2 regions of the Janthinobacterium sp. PSRC1-1 genome follow, and region 2 is predicted to be linked to the other one. Evidence: riboswitches for the same ligand, from Rfam matches in the RefSeq annotation. Region 2 holds a riboswitch; the other holds the start of a gene.
The links. Region 2 has a riboswitch for thiamine pyrophosphate ahead of thiC (phosphomethylpyrimidine synthase ThiC). Riboswitches for the same ligand answer to the same signal wherever they lie in the genome.

Region 1: linked by a shared signal. The riboswitch ahead of ACP7DW_RS14750 (TonB-dependent siderophore receptor) and the one ahead of thiC (phosphomethylpyrimidine synthase ThiC) in region 2 are both predicted to bind thiamine pyrophosphate.

What each region holds. Positions count from the first base shown of each region.
Region 1 is NZ_JAFCWK010000006.1:91,488-98,691, reverse strand. It holds gene ACP7DW_RS14760 (hypothetical protein) at 1-26, opposite strand, end outside; gene ACP7DW_RS14755 (iron-containing alcohol dehydrogenase) at 169-1,326, shown strand; TPP riboswitch at 1,393-1,490, shown strand; gene ACP7DW_RS14750 (TonB-dependent siderophore receptor) at 1,576-3,732, shown strand; gene ACP7DW_RS14745 (AAA family ATPase) at 3,729-4,277, opposite strand; gene pnuC (nicotinamide riboside transporter PnuC) at 4,277-4,888, opposite strand; gene ACP7DW_RS14735 (DUF2867 domain-containing protein) at 4,996-5,520, opposite strand; gene ACP7DW_RS14730 (TetR/AcrR family transcriptional regulator) at 5,588-6,223, shown strand; gene ACP7DW_RS14725 (hypothetical protein) at 6,305-6,838, opposite strand; gene ACP7DW_RS14720 (substrate-binding periplasmic protein) at 6,945-7,204, opposite strand, start outside.
Region 2 is NZ_JAFCWK010000008.1:152,887-160,090, reverse strand. It holds gene ACP7DW_RS18940 (PAS domain S-box protein) at 1-1,270, shown strand, start outside; gene ACP7DW_RS18935 (response regulator) at 1,299-2,105, shown strand; gene ACP7DW_RS18930 (hypothetical protein) at 2,145-2,399, shown strand; TPP riboswitch at 2,508-2,623, shown strand; gene thiC (phosphomethylpyrimidine synthase ThiC) at 2,703-4,616, shown strand; gene thiS (sulfur carrier protein ThiS) at 4,639-4,842, shown strand; gene ACP7DW_RS18915 (thiazole synthase) at 4,986-5,780, shown strand; gene thiD (bifunctional hydroxymethylpyrimidine kinase/phosphomethylpyrimidine kinase) at 5,789-6,544, shown strand; gene thiE (thiamine phosphate synthase) at 6,555-7,199, shown strand.

The sequences.
Region 1 (7,204 bases), on a different contig from region 2:
GATTCTTCCAGTGGGACGGTGGTCATGCGCATTCCTTTTCGCGTGGTGGTGACATCGGCTGCATTCTCCACCGCGCGGGCGAAAAGCTCAAGCGTCCACGACATGTTTCCACCCGTTCGGCCATAATCATGGCTCAGCAACAGCCTAAACCTCAGCGGCAGGAGCCCCATGTTCAATTTCGACTTTTACAATCCGACGCAAATCCTCTTCGGCCAGGGCCAGATCGCCGCCATCGCCGGCCTGATCCCGCCGCAGGCGCGGGTCCTGATGACCTACGGCGGCGGCAGCATCAAGCAGAACGGCGTCTACGATGAAGTCAGGGCGGCGCTGGCCGGCCACACGGTGCTCGAATTTGCCGGCATCGAACCCAATCCCAGCTATGAAACCCTGATGCAGGCCGTGGCCCTCGTGAAAAGCGAGCGCATCGATTTCCTGCTGGCCGTCGGCGGCGGTTCCGTGGTCGATGGCACCAAATTCATTGCCGCCGCCGCCCTGCATGAGGGCGAGGCGTGGGACATCCTGGCGCAAGGCGGCAAGATCGTCGAGGCCGCCCTGCCCTTCGGCACGGTGCTCACCTTGCCGGCCACCGGTTCCGAAATGAATGGCTCGGCCGTGATCACGCGCAAGGCCACGCAGGAAAAGCGCTCGTTCATGAGCCGCAAGGTGTATCCGAAGTTCTCCGTGCTGGATCCGTCGAAAACGTTCACCTTGCCGCTGCGCCAGGTGGGCAATGGCGTCGTCGACGCGTTTGCGCACGTCATGGAACAGTATTTGACCACCCCCGTCAACGCGTCCGTGCAAGACCGCTTCGCCGAAGGCATTTTGCTGACCCTGATCGAGGAAGGCCCGAAAGCCCTGTCACACCCGGACGACTACGACGTGCGCGCCAACGTGATGTGGAGCGCCACCCTGGCCTTGAACGGCCTGATCGGCGTGGGCGTGCCGCAAGACTGGTCCACGCACGCCATCGGCCACGAATTGACGGCCCTGTATGAGCTCGATCATGCGCAAACGCTGGCCATCATCCTGCCCAGCATGCTACGCGTGCGCAAGCAGGCCAAGCGCGCCAAGCTGCTGCAATACGCGGCCCGCGTCTGGGGCCTCGATGGCGGCGACGAAGATGGCCGCATCGAGGCGGCCATCGCGCGCACGGAATTTTTCTTCCGCCACATGGGCGTCAAGACGCGCCTGGCCGACTACGGCCTGAACCATGCCAGCGTGGACGCCGTCGTCGCCGCCCTGGAAGCGCACGGCATGACGGCGCTGGGCGAACAGCGCGACATCACGCCCGCCGTCAGCCGCAAGGTGCTCGAACTCAGTTTGTAGATTCGCACCACACTGTTGTAAAACGGTCAGCCAGCGGGACAGCTGGCCGTGCTTCATGCTAAGCTGTCATTTCGCTAGGGGTCCTGGAGCAGTCATCCGGGTGAGAGATACCCTTCGTACCTGATCTGGATAATGCCAGCGAAGGAAAGCGCAAAGTACCTCCCTCCTTTGATAGCTCCTGCGTTGGCGCCAGCCGAACAAGCAGCCTGCCGTGCTCTTTCCCGAGACGGCTTGAACCACGAGCAATCTATGTCCACACCGAATTTATCTGCGCATTTTTCCCGTCCTGTATTGACCCTGGCCATCCTGCACGCGTTTGCCGCGCCCGCCTTTGCTGCAAATGACAGCGCCGAAGCGCCGGCCGACACGCAAAGCATGGCTGAAGTCGTCGTCACGGCCAGCAAGGCGCCTGCCGTCAGGCGCGCCTCCGTCGGCGGCTTTGCCGACGCGCCGCTGCTGCAGACGCCGGCGTCCGTCACCGTCATTTCGCAAAAAGACATGCAGGATTTACAGATCCGCAATCTCAGCGATGCCGTCAAGCTCGACGCCAGCATCAACGACGCCTACAACGCCGTCGGCTATGCGGAGCAATTTTCCATCCGCGGCTTCAAGCTCGACAACAATTCCAGCTACCGCAAGGATGGCGTGGCCATTCCCGGCGACACGCAAATTCCGCTGGAAAACAAGGAACGCATCGAAGTGCTGAAGGGCCTGGCCGGCTTGCAGGCAGGCGTGGCCGCGCCCGGTGGCGTGATCGATTTCATCGTCAAGCGCCCGACCAACGCGCCGCTGCGCACCGTCACCGTGGAAACGCGCGAGCGGGGCACCCTGTACGGCGCCGTCGACCTGGGCGGCCGCCTGGAAGACACGCGTTTCGGCTACCGCGTCAACGTGGCGGCCGAGCGCCTGCGCTCCTACATCAAGGGTGCGGACGGCAACCGCAAGTTCATTTCCGGCGCCTTCGACTGGCAGATTTCGCCGCAAGCGCTGCTGCAGCTCGATGCCGACTACCAGGACAAGGCGCAGGCGACGGCGCCCGGCTTCCAGCTGCTGAATAACACGACCTTGCCGACCGGCATCAGCGCCGACGCCATGCTCAACCGGCAGCCCTGGACGCGCCCCGTGGAAACCGTCACCAGCAATATCGGCCTGCGCTTCCAGTACGCCTTCAATGACGACTGGCACGCCACCCTGTCGGCCAACCAGCATTCGTTCAAGCGCGACGACTACACGGCCTTCCCGTACGGCTGCAGCGGACAGGACCTGTACCCTGGCTTCTGCGGCAATGGCGACTACGACGTGTATGACTACCGCAGCCTGGGCGAGACGAAAAAGCCGCTGAGCGCGCAAGCCATGATCCAGGGCAAGTTCGCCACGGGCAGCCTGCGCCATGAATTCACGGCCGGCGTCTCGACCTTCCGCCGCAAGGACCGGGCCGGCCTGTACGTGTACGACTGGGTGGGCGTGAGCAACATCTATCAGCCGCAAATCGTCGGCACGTCGCCCGGCGTCACGGGCCCCGTGCGCCTGGTGCGCAAGGATACGGAAAACGCCGTCTTCGTGCAGGATATCGTCAGCCTGACCCAAAACTGGAAGCTGCATGGCGGCTTGCGTCATATCAACGTCGATGGCTATCAGTATGTGCTGAAGGCAGCCACGGAAATCCGCGCCAGGCACGACTTCCTGCTGCCCAACGTCTCGCTCGTCTACACCCCGCTCGACAATGTCTCCGTGTACGCGGCCTACTCGCAGGGCATGGAACATGGCGGCACGGCCGACCGCAAGGCGATGAATGCCAACGTGGAATTATCGCCCAGCCGTTCGAAGCAGATCGAACTGGGCATGAAGATGGACGTGACGCCGGATTTCATGGTGGCGGCCAGCCTGTTCCAGATCCGCAAGGGCCTGGAATTCCAGAATGCCGCCGGCTACTTCGTGCGTGAAGGCCAGGCGCAGCACCGTGGTTTGGAATTGTCCGCGCAAGGCAAGGCGACCCGCGACCTGAACCTGGGCGTCTCGCTGACGGCCCTGAACAGCCAGCAGTCGAACACGGGCGAAGCATCGCTCGACGGCAAGCGCGTGCCCAACGTGCCGGCCTTCAAGGCGGCCGTGCATGCGGACTACGCCGTGCAGCAAGTGGCGGGCTTGAGCGTCAATGGCAGCTGGGAATATGCGGGCAAGAAAGCGTTTGAGTACAACAACACGACCTTCGTGCCGTCGTACCACGTGTTCAACCTGGGCGCCGCCTGGGCCACGCGCATCGCCGGCAAGGCAGCCGTGCTGCGCGCCAGCGTCAACAACGTGGCAGACAAGTTCTACTGGCGCGACGTGACGCCGGAATCGGATGGTTATCTGTATCCTGGCGCCAGCCGTACGTTCAAGCTTTCAGCGCAGTTTGACTTTTAATTGAGGGAAATGGCAGGCGCCGCAGCGAGCGCCTGCCGCAGCAAAGGCGCCGCCTGTTCCAGGCGCGCCGCCAGGCTGTCGTGCAGCACGTGGTAGACGATGCCGCGCGCGTCGAGCTCGTCGAGCAGGTAGCGGTAGATCAGCTGGCGCACGGCTTCCGACTCGCGCTGCAAGCCGTCGGCCACCCACGGGCTGTCGGGCGCCGTCACCAACGTCACGTCGTACTGCGTGGCATCGGCCAGCGCCGCCAGCTGCGCGTCGGCGCCATCAAAGTAATGGCGGCTGTAGACGGCCGTCATCAGCGGTGTCGTATCGCAAAACAGATAGTTCCGGGCTTGCGCAGCGGCTGCCGCTTCGCGTTCGACTTGCGTGCGCGCAATACCAAACTGGTCGGCCGAGACGGGCACCCTGCCCTGCGTTGCCACGAATTCACGCAAGTATTCCGGTACCCAGACGGTGCCGTAGCGCTCGGCGAGGGCGGCCGCCAGGGTCGACTTACCCGACGATTCCGCGCCCAGGATCGCTACGCGCACGCAAGGCGCCATCACTTGAGAACCATCGCATCGGGCGCGGCCGGTGCCGACTTTTTCCACGCCAGCAAGCCGATGATGGCCATCACGACGAAGAAACCATACAGCACGGCCGTCAGGGTCAGGCCCTTGTGCAGGTACAGCCAGACATACAGCACGTCGACGACGATCCAGGCGATCCAGTTTTCCAGCTTCTTGCGCGACAACAGGAATTGCCCGACCAGGCTGCCTGCCGTGAGGAAACCATCCGCATGCGGCACGTCGGTGTCCGTCGTCGTCAGCAGCCAGGCGATCAGCAGGAAGCCGACCAGCCAGCCCGCGGCGCAAGCGAGCCAGCCCCGTCCGTTCAGGCGCGTGACGGGCAGCGTCTTGCCGCCGCTGGCCGGATGCAGCCACTGGTACCAGCCCCAGAAAGAAACGCTGATGAACAGCAGTTGCAAGGCCATGTCGCCATACAGGCGCGACTCGAAAAACACGACACCGTAGGCGGCCGAGGAAATGATGGCGAACAGCCACGCCCAGTGGTTCTGGCGGATGTTCAGCGCAACGGTTGTCAGTGCCAGGACAAAGGAAATCAGTTCAAGCGGCGTGGTGGCAAAACCCAGCAGGAGAAGCGTATCGTTCATGGGAATCGTGATGAGGCTGGTGGCGCAGTATGCAATACCGGCCATGAATAAGCAAGATTGCCCGCGCCGTCACGCCCCCTTCCCTGCCAAGCCCATCCTTCATCGGTTCAGGCAAAGCCGCCCTTGACGGCGCGCGCCAGCGAACGCCGCACGATCAGCTTGTGGAAAGGCCGGATCAGCAGGATGTAGGCGCGCCCCACCCAATTGTGGCAATGCACGACGCTGGACATGGTGATGCTGCCGAACTGTTCCTGCCCCGCGTCGCGGTTGCGCAGCACCGACAGGCGGAAATCGAGGTGGCTGTCATCCTCGCCCACGATGATCTCGTCGTCACTGACGGCAAAGATGCGGAAGATGCCGATGCGCTTGCCTGGCCTGGCTTCCATCTGCTTTGCCGTGCGGATGCCGAAGCGCGCCACGATGACGTCGCGCAGCACCATCAATTTGCGCGCCCAGCCCGGCTGGCTGCCCAGCAGGATGCGCGCCAGGCTTTCCATGTCCATCTGGCGCGCCCGCGCAGTCGGCAGCGCGACGGCATATGCGTCGGCCAGGTTGCTGCCCGGGTACAAGGGGGCGATGCTGGCGCCGGGCGGCATGGCCACGGCGCGGACGGCGATGTTCATCTCTTGCATGTGCTCTCCATGTGTTCAGTGATAACATGGCCATCATACACGACAATGTGAACAGCGATAACATAAAATGACAACGACGAGCACCTATCACCATGGCAACTTGCGCGACACCCTGGTCGCCGCCACCATCGCGCAACTGGCGCAGCAGCACGATGCCGCCCTCTCGCTGCGCGAACTGGCGCGCACGGTGGGCGTATCGATCGCCGCCGTGTACCGCCACTTCCCCAGCAAGGAAGCCTTGCTGGCCGACGTGGCGGCGGCCGGCTTCGCCAGCCTGATCGCCAAATGGGAAACGGAACTGCCGCCACCGGGCAGCCTGCCCGCCGAACAGCGTTTTCAGCTGCTGGGTCAGCAATACATCGAATTCGCCCTGGCCGCACCGGCCCACTACCGGCTGATGTTCGAGCACCAGGACGTGCGCCAGTTCCCCGCCCTGCAGCAAGCGGCGCAAGCGTGCTTCCAGTATGTGCTGCAGACGGCCGGCGCGGCCGTGCGTGAGGCGGGCCTCGATGCGCGCTGGGACAAGGCCGCCGCCAGCGCCGGCTGGTCGCTGGGGCACGGCTACGTGATGCTGCTGCTGAGCGGTCGCCTGGCCATGGCGGACAGCGGCGACGAGCTGTCGCCAGCGATGGTGCCGCGCTTTTTTCAGTTGCCGGTGGCGGCGTTGCGGCAGGCGCATCAGGCAGCGGGAGAACAGCAATAAAATGAATCAGTGACCAGCAGCACAGGTGCCGATTGCATGTCCGTCCTGCCCTCATTCAGAGCAGACAATGGCGGCGCAAGCTCACGCAAGGAGGCCCTGGCGCACTTGCTCGAGCAGCCGTTCCTCTTCATCGGTATCGGCATCGACTTGCGTGACCACGGTCCAGAACGGCGCACACGTCTTGATCTGCTCGAAAGCATGACGCGCTTCCAGCCGCACCATGGTTTTCCTCAGGCTGTGCAGATAGCCCTCTTCGATGGCGCAGAGCAGTTCGTCATCGGCGGCGTCGATCAGCTCGCGCAACGCGCCTTCGATCCTTGCGTGGCCCGCCTCCCACAGCTGGCCGATTTCCGGCACATCGTCTTCCATGCACTCGTTCGACCAGTCCGGAGGATAGTCATCGCGCTGCCGGTTAGCGGGATCGGTGTCAAAGCTCAGCGAAAGGGAGGGAAACGAGACGGCGTTGAAGGCAAAGGCGGAGAATGCCTGGTCCTTGAATGGGGACGCGCCCAGCGCCGCCAGCGATGCGCTGGCCAGCTTGAACAAGGTTGCTTCGACGTCGTACGCCGTTTCAAATGTTTGCCAATCAAGTGGTAGCGCGGGAGTCGGGGGCATCGGTTGTCCGGTCGAAAAAGGGGGCGGTGATTGATACAAGCAATTATACGTGGCGCTTCCAGAGCGGCAGCATGCGTAACGTGCGCGCACGGGCGCCAGGAACGCCTTATCTCGGTGGCAGGTTGACGCTGAACGACTTGCTGTATTTGCTCATGATCTGCCTGATCTCGCCGCTGGCCGAGAGTTTCTTGAGCGCCTCTTTGAGTGCCCGCGTCGTTTCCGGCTGTGCGGTTTTCTTGGAAACAAACAAAATGAGATCATTGCTGCCCAGCACAAGCGGCACGCCAATGTCTTCCGGTTTCACGCCAGCCAGGTACGCGCCGTAATACAGGCCCAGGCTGGAGCCTATCCCCGCGTCCAGTCGTC
Region 2 (7,204 bases):
GCTGCAGGGCGTGTTTGCCGCCGCGCGCGACGTGACGGAACGCAAGCAGTTCGAGCAAGCGCTGCAAGACACGAATATCGAAATGGAAAAGGCCCGCCAGGCGGCGGAAAAAGCGAATCTGGCCAAGTCCGAGTTTCTGTCGAGCATGAGCCATGAGTTGCGCACGCCCTTGAATGCCGTGCTCGGCTTCGCCCAGCTGATGGCGTCCGAGACACCGGCACCGAGCTTGCCGCAGCAGCGCTCGATCGATCAGATCCTCAAGGGCGGCTGGTATCTCTTGCGTTTGATCAATGAAATCCTCGACCTGGCCATGATCGAGTCGGGCAAGGTCACCATGTCGGAAGAGGCGATGTCCTTGCTCGATGTGTTGCAGGATTGCCAGGCGATGATCGCGCCGCAGGCGGAAAAGCGCGGCATCAGCATGCATTTCCCCCGCTGCGGCAAGGCTTTCTATGTGCATGCCGACCGCACGCGCGTGAAACAGGTGATGATCAACCTGTTGTCGAACGCCATCAAGTACAACCAGAGCGGCGGCAGCGTGAAAGTCGTTTGCCGCCAGCACGGCGACAAAGTACGCACCAGCGTCACCGACAGCGGCGCCGGCCTGAATGCCGAACAGATGAGTCAGCTGTTCCAGCCTTTCAACCGCCTGGGTCAGGAAAGCAGCACGGAAGAGGGCACGGGTATCGGCCTGGTCGTCACCAAGCAGTTGGTCGAACTGATGGGCGGCACCATCGGCGTCGACAGCACGGTGGGCCTGGGCACCACCTTCTGGGTGGAATTCCAGGCTTCGCGCGCGCCCGAACTGCACCTGGAAGAGGGTGAAGTGCTGCCTGTGGTGCAGGAAAATCAGGAAAGCCAGCGCACCTTGCTGTACGTGGAAGACAATCCCGCCAACCTGGCGCTGGTGGAGCAATTGATCGCCCGCCGCAGCGACTTGAAACTGCTGACGGCCATCGATGCGCACCTGGGCATCGACCTGGCGCGCACGTATCAGCCGGACGTGATCTTGATGGATATCAACCTGCCCGGCATCAGCGGCTATGGCGCCCTGAATATCCTGCATGATGATCCCCTCACCAGCCACATTCCCGTCATGGCCCTGTCCGCCAACGCCGTGCCGCGCGACATCGAGAAGGGCCTGGAAGCGGGCTTCTTCCGCTATCTGACCAAGCCCATCAAGGTCGTCGAATTCATGGACGCGCTCGACGTGGCCCTGCACCATGCGGCCGCGCACGGCCTGGCCGACGACACTCACACAGTACGCTAATTCAGCACTTCATTTTAGGAATACCGCCATGCTTCAAGCCACCGAGATCCTCAACGCCAGCATCCTCATCGTCGATGACCAGGAGGCCAACGTCATGCTGCTCGAACAGGTGCTGCGCAACGCCGGCTATACGCGCATCACGTCCACCATGGACCCGCAAGCCGTGCGCGCGCTGCACCAGCAGCACCGCTACGACCTGATCCTGCTCGACTTGCAGATGCCGGAAATGGATGGCTTCGAAGTGATGGAAGGCTTGCGCGACATCGAGGCGGGCAGCTATCTGCCCGTGCTGGTGATCACGGCCCAGCCCGGCCACAAGCTGCGCGCGCTGCAGGCGGGCGCCAAGGACTTCGTCAGCAAGCCTTTCGACCTGGTGGAAGTCAAGACGCGCATCCACAACATGCTGGAAGTGCGTTTGCTGTACCAGAAGCTGGCCGAATACAACAAGTCGCTGGAACAGAAGGTGGAAGAACGCACGGCGGAGCTGCGCGAAAGCGAAGCGCGCTTCCAGCGCTTCACGGAACTGTCGTCCGACTGGTACTGGGAACAGGATGCGCAGGGCAACCTGACGCGCTTTTCCGGTCCCGTGGCTGAAATGCTGGGCATCGGCAGCGAGGAAGAGCCGCAGCGCTGGAATGCGGCCGAACGAGCGCTGCTCGACGCCAAGATTGCCGCGCGCGAACCGTTCCTCGACTTCATCTACAGCCGCGCCAACCTCGACGGCAGCACGCAGTATTTGCAGGTCAGCGGCGAACCGATGTTCGACAATGGCAGCCGCTTCATCGGCTACCGCGGCATCGGCCTCGATGTCACGGAGCGCTTGCGGAGAGCGTGATTTATACTTGGTGTCATCGACATCGACAAGGAAAGCATCATGGCTGACAAATCTCCCTCCTACTGGTTTCCCGCCAAGACCTATGGCTGGGGCTGGGGCTTGCCCATCACCTGGCAAGGCTGGCTGGTGTTTCTGGCCGCACTGGCGCTGTTCGCCTGCGGCGCTTTCCTGTTCCCGCCGCAAACCATGCTCGTCGGCTACATCGTGTATGAAGTGGCCATCGTTGCCGCGCTCATTTTCATTTGCCAGCTGAAGGGCGAACCGACCGCCTGGCGCTGGGGCAAGAAGAAATAAGCGTGCTGGCATCTGTTGCATTGCAGCAGATGCACAAACACGACATCGTCAAGAAATCATCTGGCCACGCGGCGTGAACCGCGTATAATTGGCTCGCTGCCGCAAGGCGGCAAACGCTAGGGGTCCTGCCTTTCGCTGTGGAAACACAGTGCAAGCGCGGGTGAGAAATACCCTCCGAACCTGATCTGGATAATGCCAGCGAAGGGAAGCTTTAGGATGAACGCACCCCGCCTTTCCGCGTGCGCAATTCCGAACCTCCTTAGCTGGCTCCAGGCTTAAAAATAGTCTAGCCAAGGAGCCAAAATGAACGCCAACCCGAAATTCCTCTCCGCCACCGCCACGGTCGACGAAGCCGCCATCGCGCCGCTGCCCAATTCGCGCAAGATCTATGTCGAAGGCAGCCGCCCCGACATCCGCGTGCCCATGCGCAGAATCAGCCAATCCGACACGGAAGCGTCGTTCGGCGGCGAAAAGAATCCGCCGATCTACGTGTACGACACCTCCGGCCCCTACACGGACCCGGACGTGCAGATCGACATCCGCTCGGGCCTCGATACGCCGCGCCTGCCGTGGATCATGGAACGTGCCGATACGGAAGAGTTGCCCGGCCCCACCTCCGATTACGGCATCGCCCGCCTGGCGGACCCGAAACTGGCCGAGCTGCGTTTCAACTTGCACCGCAAGCCGCGCCGCGCCATTGCCGGCAAGAACGTCACGCAAATGCATTACGCGAAGCGCGGCATCATCACGCCGGAAATGGAATTTGTCGCCATCCGCGAAAACATGCGCCGCCAGGAGTATTTGCGCGAACTGCAAGCCTCCGGTCCCATGGGCGAACGCCTGGCCGACCTGATGGGCCGCCAGCACCCGGGCCAGTCGTTTGGCGCCAGCATCCCGGCCGAAATCACGCCCGAATTCGTGCGCGAGGAAATCGCCCGCGGCCGCGCCATTATTCCCGCCAACATCAACCACCCGGAAGTGGAACCGATGATTATCGGCCGCAATTTCCTGGTGAAAATCAACGCGAACATCGGCAATTCCGCCGTCACTTCGTCCATTGGCGAGGAAGTGGAAAAGATGACCTGGGCCATCCGCTGGGGCGGCGACAACGTGATGGACTTGTCCACCGGCAAGCACATCCACGAAACGCGCGAATGGATCGTGCGCAACAGCCCTGTGCCGATCGGCACCGTGCCCATCTACCAGGCTCTGGAAAAGGTCAACGGCAAGGCCGAAGACCTGACGTGGGAAATCTTCCGCGATACCCTCATCGAGCAGGCCGAGCAGGGCGTCGATTACTTCACCATCCACGCCGGCGTGCTGCTGCGCTATGTGCCGATGACGGCCAAGCGCTTGACGGGCATCGTCTCGCGCGGCGGCTCCATCATGGCGAAATGGTGCCTGGCGCACCATCAGGAATCGTTCCTGTACACGCATTTCGAAGACATTTGCGAAATCATGAAGGCGTATGACGTGTCGTTCTCGCTGGGCGACGGCTTGCGCCCCGGTTCCATCTACGACGCCAACGACGAAGCGCAGCTGGGCGAACTGAAAACCCTGGGCGAGCTGACGCAAGTGGCATGGAAGCACGACGTGCAAGTGATGATCGAAGGCCCGGGCCACGTGCCCATGCAACTGATCAAGGAAAACATGGATTTGCAGCTGGAACAGTGCGGCGAAGCGCCGTTCTACACGCTGGGACCGTTGACCACCGATATCGCGCCCGGCTACGACCACATCACGTCCGGCATCGGCGCGGCCATGATCGGCTGGTATGGCACGGCCATGCTGTGCTACGTGACGCCGAAGGAACACCTGGGCCTGCCCAACAAGGCGGATGTGAAGGACGGCATCATCACCTACAAGATCGCGGCGCACGCGGCCGACCTGGCGAAAGGCCATCCGGGCGCGCAAATCCGCGACAACGCCCTGTCGAAAGCGCGCTTCGAATTCCGCTGGGACGACCAGTTCAACATCGGCCTGGACCCGGACAAGGCGCGCGAATTCCACGATGAAACCCTGCCCAAGGATTCGGCCAAGGTGGCGCATTTCTGCTCCATGTGCGGCCCGCATTTCTGCTCGATGAAGATCACGCAGGAAGTGCGCGAATACGCGGCCGGCATGGGCATCGCGGAAGACCAGGCACTCAAGCAGGGGATGGAGGTGAAAGCCATCGAATTCGTCAAGAACGGCGCCGAGCTGTACCGCAAGGTCTGAAGGAGGCGGCATCGTGAACGCAATGATAGACATCGTGCTCAATGGCGCGCCGCACCAGGTGCCACCCGGGCAAACCCTGGATCAGCTGATCGCCGCGCTGGCGCTGGAAAACCAGGCGCTGGCGCTGGCCGTCAACCGCAATGTCGTGCCGCGCAAGGCGTGGCAGGGCAAGACCTTGCAAAGCCAAGATCAGGTAGAAATAGTCCGCGCCATCGGTGGCGGCTGAAAACGTCCAAGCAAACCTACTGCGCGTCGCGCTTTGCGGCCTGCGATGCTCACCGTGCTCAAGCACGGTTGCGCGTCTCGGCCACAAATCATCGCCGCTCGCTACGGTTTTCTTCGGACGTTTAAAAACTTAAGGAAAAGCACATGCATACCGCAACAAACAATGACCTGCTGACGATCGCAGGCAAGCAATATCAATCACGCTTGTTGGTCGGTAGCGGCAAGTACAAGGACTTGCCGCAGACGCGCGAAGCGACGGACGCGGCCGAGGCGCAGATCATCACGGTGGCGATCCGCCGGGTCAACATCGGGCAAGATCCGAACGCGCCCAGCCTGCTCGACTTCGTGCCGCCGGACCAGTACACGATCTTGCCGAACACGGCCGGCTGCTACAACGCGAAAGATGCCGTCTACACGCTGCAACTGGCGCGCGAACTGCTGGGCGGGCGCAATCTGGTGAAGCTCGAAGTATTGGGCGACGAGAAGACCCTGTTTCCGCACATGCCGGAAACGCTGATTGCGGCCGAAGCGCTGGTCAAGGATGGCTTTGACGTGATGGTCTACTGCAGCGACGACCCGATCCAGGCGAAGATTCTGGAAGACATCGGCTGCGTGGCCGTCATGCCGCTGGCCTCCCTGATCGGCTCGGGCATGGGCATTTTGAATCCGTGGAATCTGTCGCTGATCATCGATCAGGCGAAAGTCCCCGTGCTGGTGGACGCGGGCGTGGGCACGGCGTCGGATGCGGCCATTGCCATGGAACTCGGTTGCGATGGCGTGCTGATGAATACGGCGATTGCCGGCGCGCGCGACCCCGTGCGCATGGCGCGTGCCATGAAGCTGGCCGTGCGGGCCGGGCGCGAAGCGTTTCTGGCGGGCCGCATGCCGCGTAAATTCGCCGCTTCGCCGTCGTCGCCGATGGCGGGCCGCCTGGCGTGATGGTGCCGATGCGCCACACTGTGCTGGTGTTTGCCGGCCTCGACCCGTCGGGCGGCGCCGGCCTCGCCGCCGATATTTTGGCCATTGCGGCGCAGGGCGCGCATGCCTTGCCCGTCATCACGGCGCTGACGGTGCAGGACAATGACCGCGTGTTTGCTGTCGAACCTGTGGCGCCGGAATTGCTGCGCCGCCAGGCACAGGCGCTGATCGACAAGATGGCCATTCTCGCCGTGAAGATCGGCATCCCTGGCAGCGCCGCGAACGCGGCCGTCATCGCGCAACTGATCGCGCAACTGCGGCAGGCGCGGCCCGATTTGCCCGTGGTGCTCGATCCCGTGCTGGCCAGCGGCCATGGCGATGTGCTCAGCCGGGACGACGCCGTGCTGGCGCTGGCGCCCTTGCTGCCGCTGACGACCGTGATCGTGCCGAACGGGCCGGAAGCGCTGGCCCTCGGTGGCGCAGAAAACCTGCGCGCGCAAGGCTGCCAGCACGTGCTGGTGACGGGCGGCCATGGCGACGGTGAGGCAGTGCTCAACCGCTGGTTTGACGACGCCGGCGGCGAGCGCGAGTGGCGCTGGCCGCGTCTTCCCGGCGAATTCCACGGCAGCGGCTGCACCTTGGCGTCGGCCATCGCGGCGCGCCTGGCATTGGGCCAGGCACTGCCCGAAGCGCTGGATCTGGCGCAACACTATAGCCATGCGGCCCTGGCCGGCGCGTATGCGATTGCGCCAGGTCAACTCATGCCGCAACGATTCTTTACATAAGGAAAACATCATGCGTGGACTGTATCTGGTCACCCCGAACTGGGACGACACCGACCGCCTGCTCGACGTCAGCGAGCAAGCTCTGCAGGAAGGCGTGGCGCTACTGCAATATCGCCACAAGAGCGCCGAGGCGCAGCAACGGCGCGAACAGGCCGGTGCCTTGCTGGCGCTGGCCCGCAAGTATGGCGTGCCTTTCATCATCAATGACTTTATCGACCTGTGCGAAGAACTCGACGCGGACGGCGTGCACGTGGGTGGCACGGATGCGTCCGTGGCGCAGGTGCGCGCGCGCCTGGGCAAGGAGAAGATCGTCGGCGCCTCATGCTATGGCGACATGGCCCTGGCACGCACGGCCGAGGCGGGCGGCGCCAGCTACGTGGCCTTCGGCGGCTTTTATCCGTCGCTGGTGAAAAAGTACCCGGTGACGACGCCGCTCGATATCGTGCTGCAGGCGAAACGCGAGATCGCCTTGCCCTGCGTGGTGATCGGCGGCATGACGCCGGACAACGCGGCACCGCTGGTCGCGCGCGGCGCCGACATGGTGGCGGCCATCACCAGCGTCTATCAAGCGGACGAATTGAATATTGCGATGCAGCAATTCAATCACTTGTTTGCGGCATGCGCACGGGAATGGAAGGCTGATTTGGGCGAATAATCGGC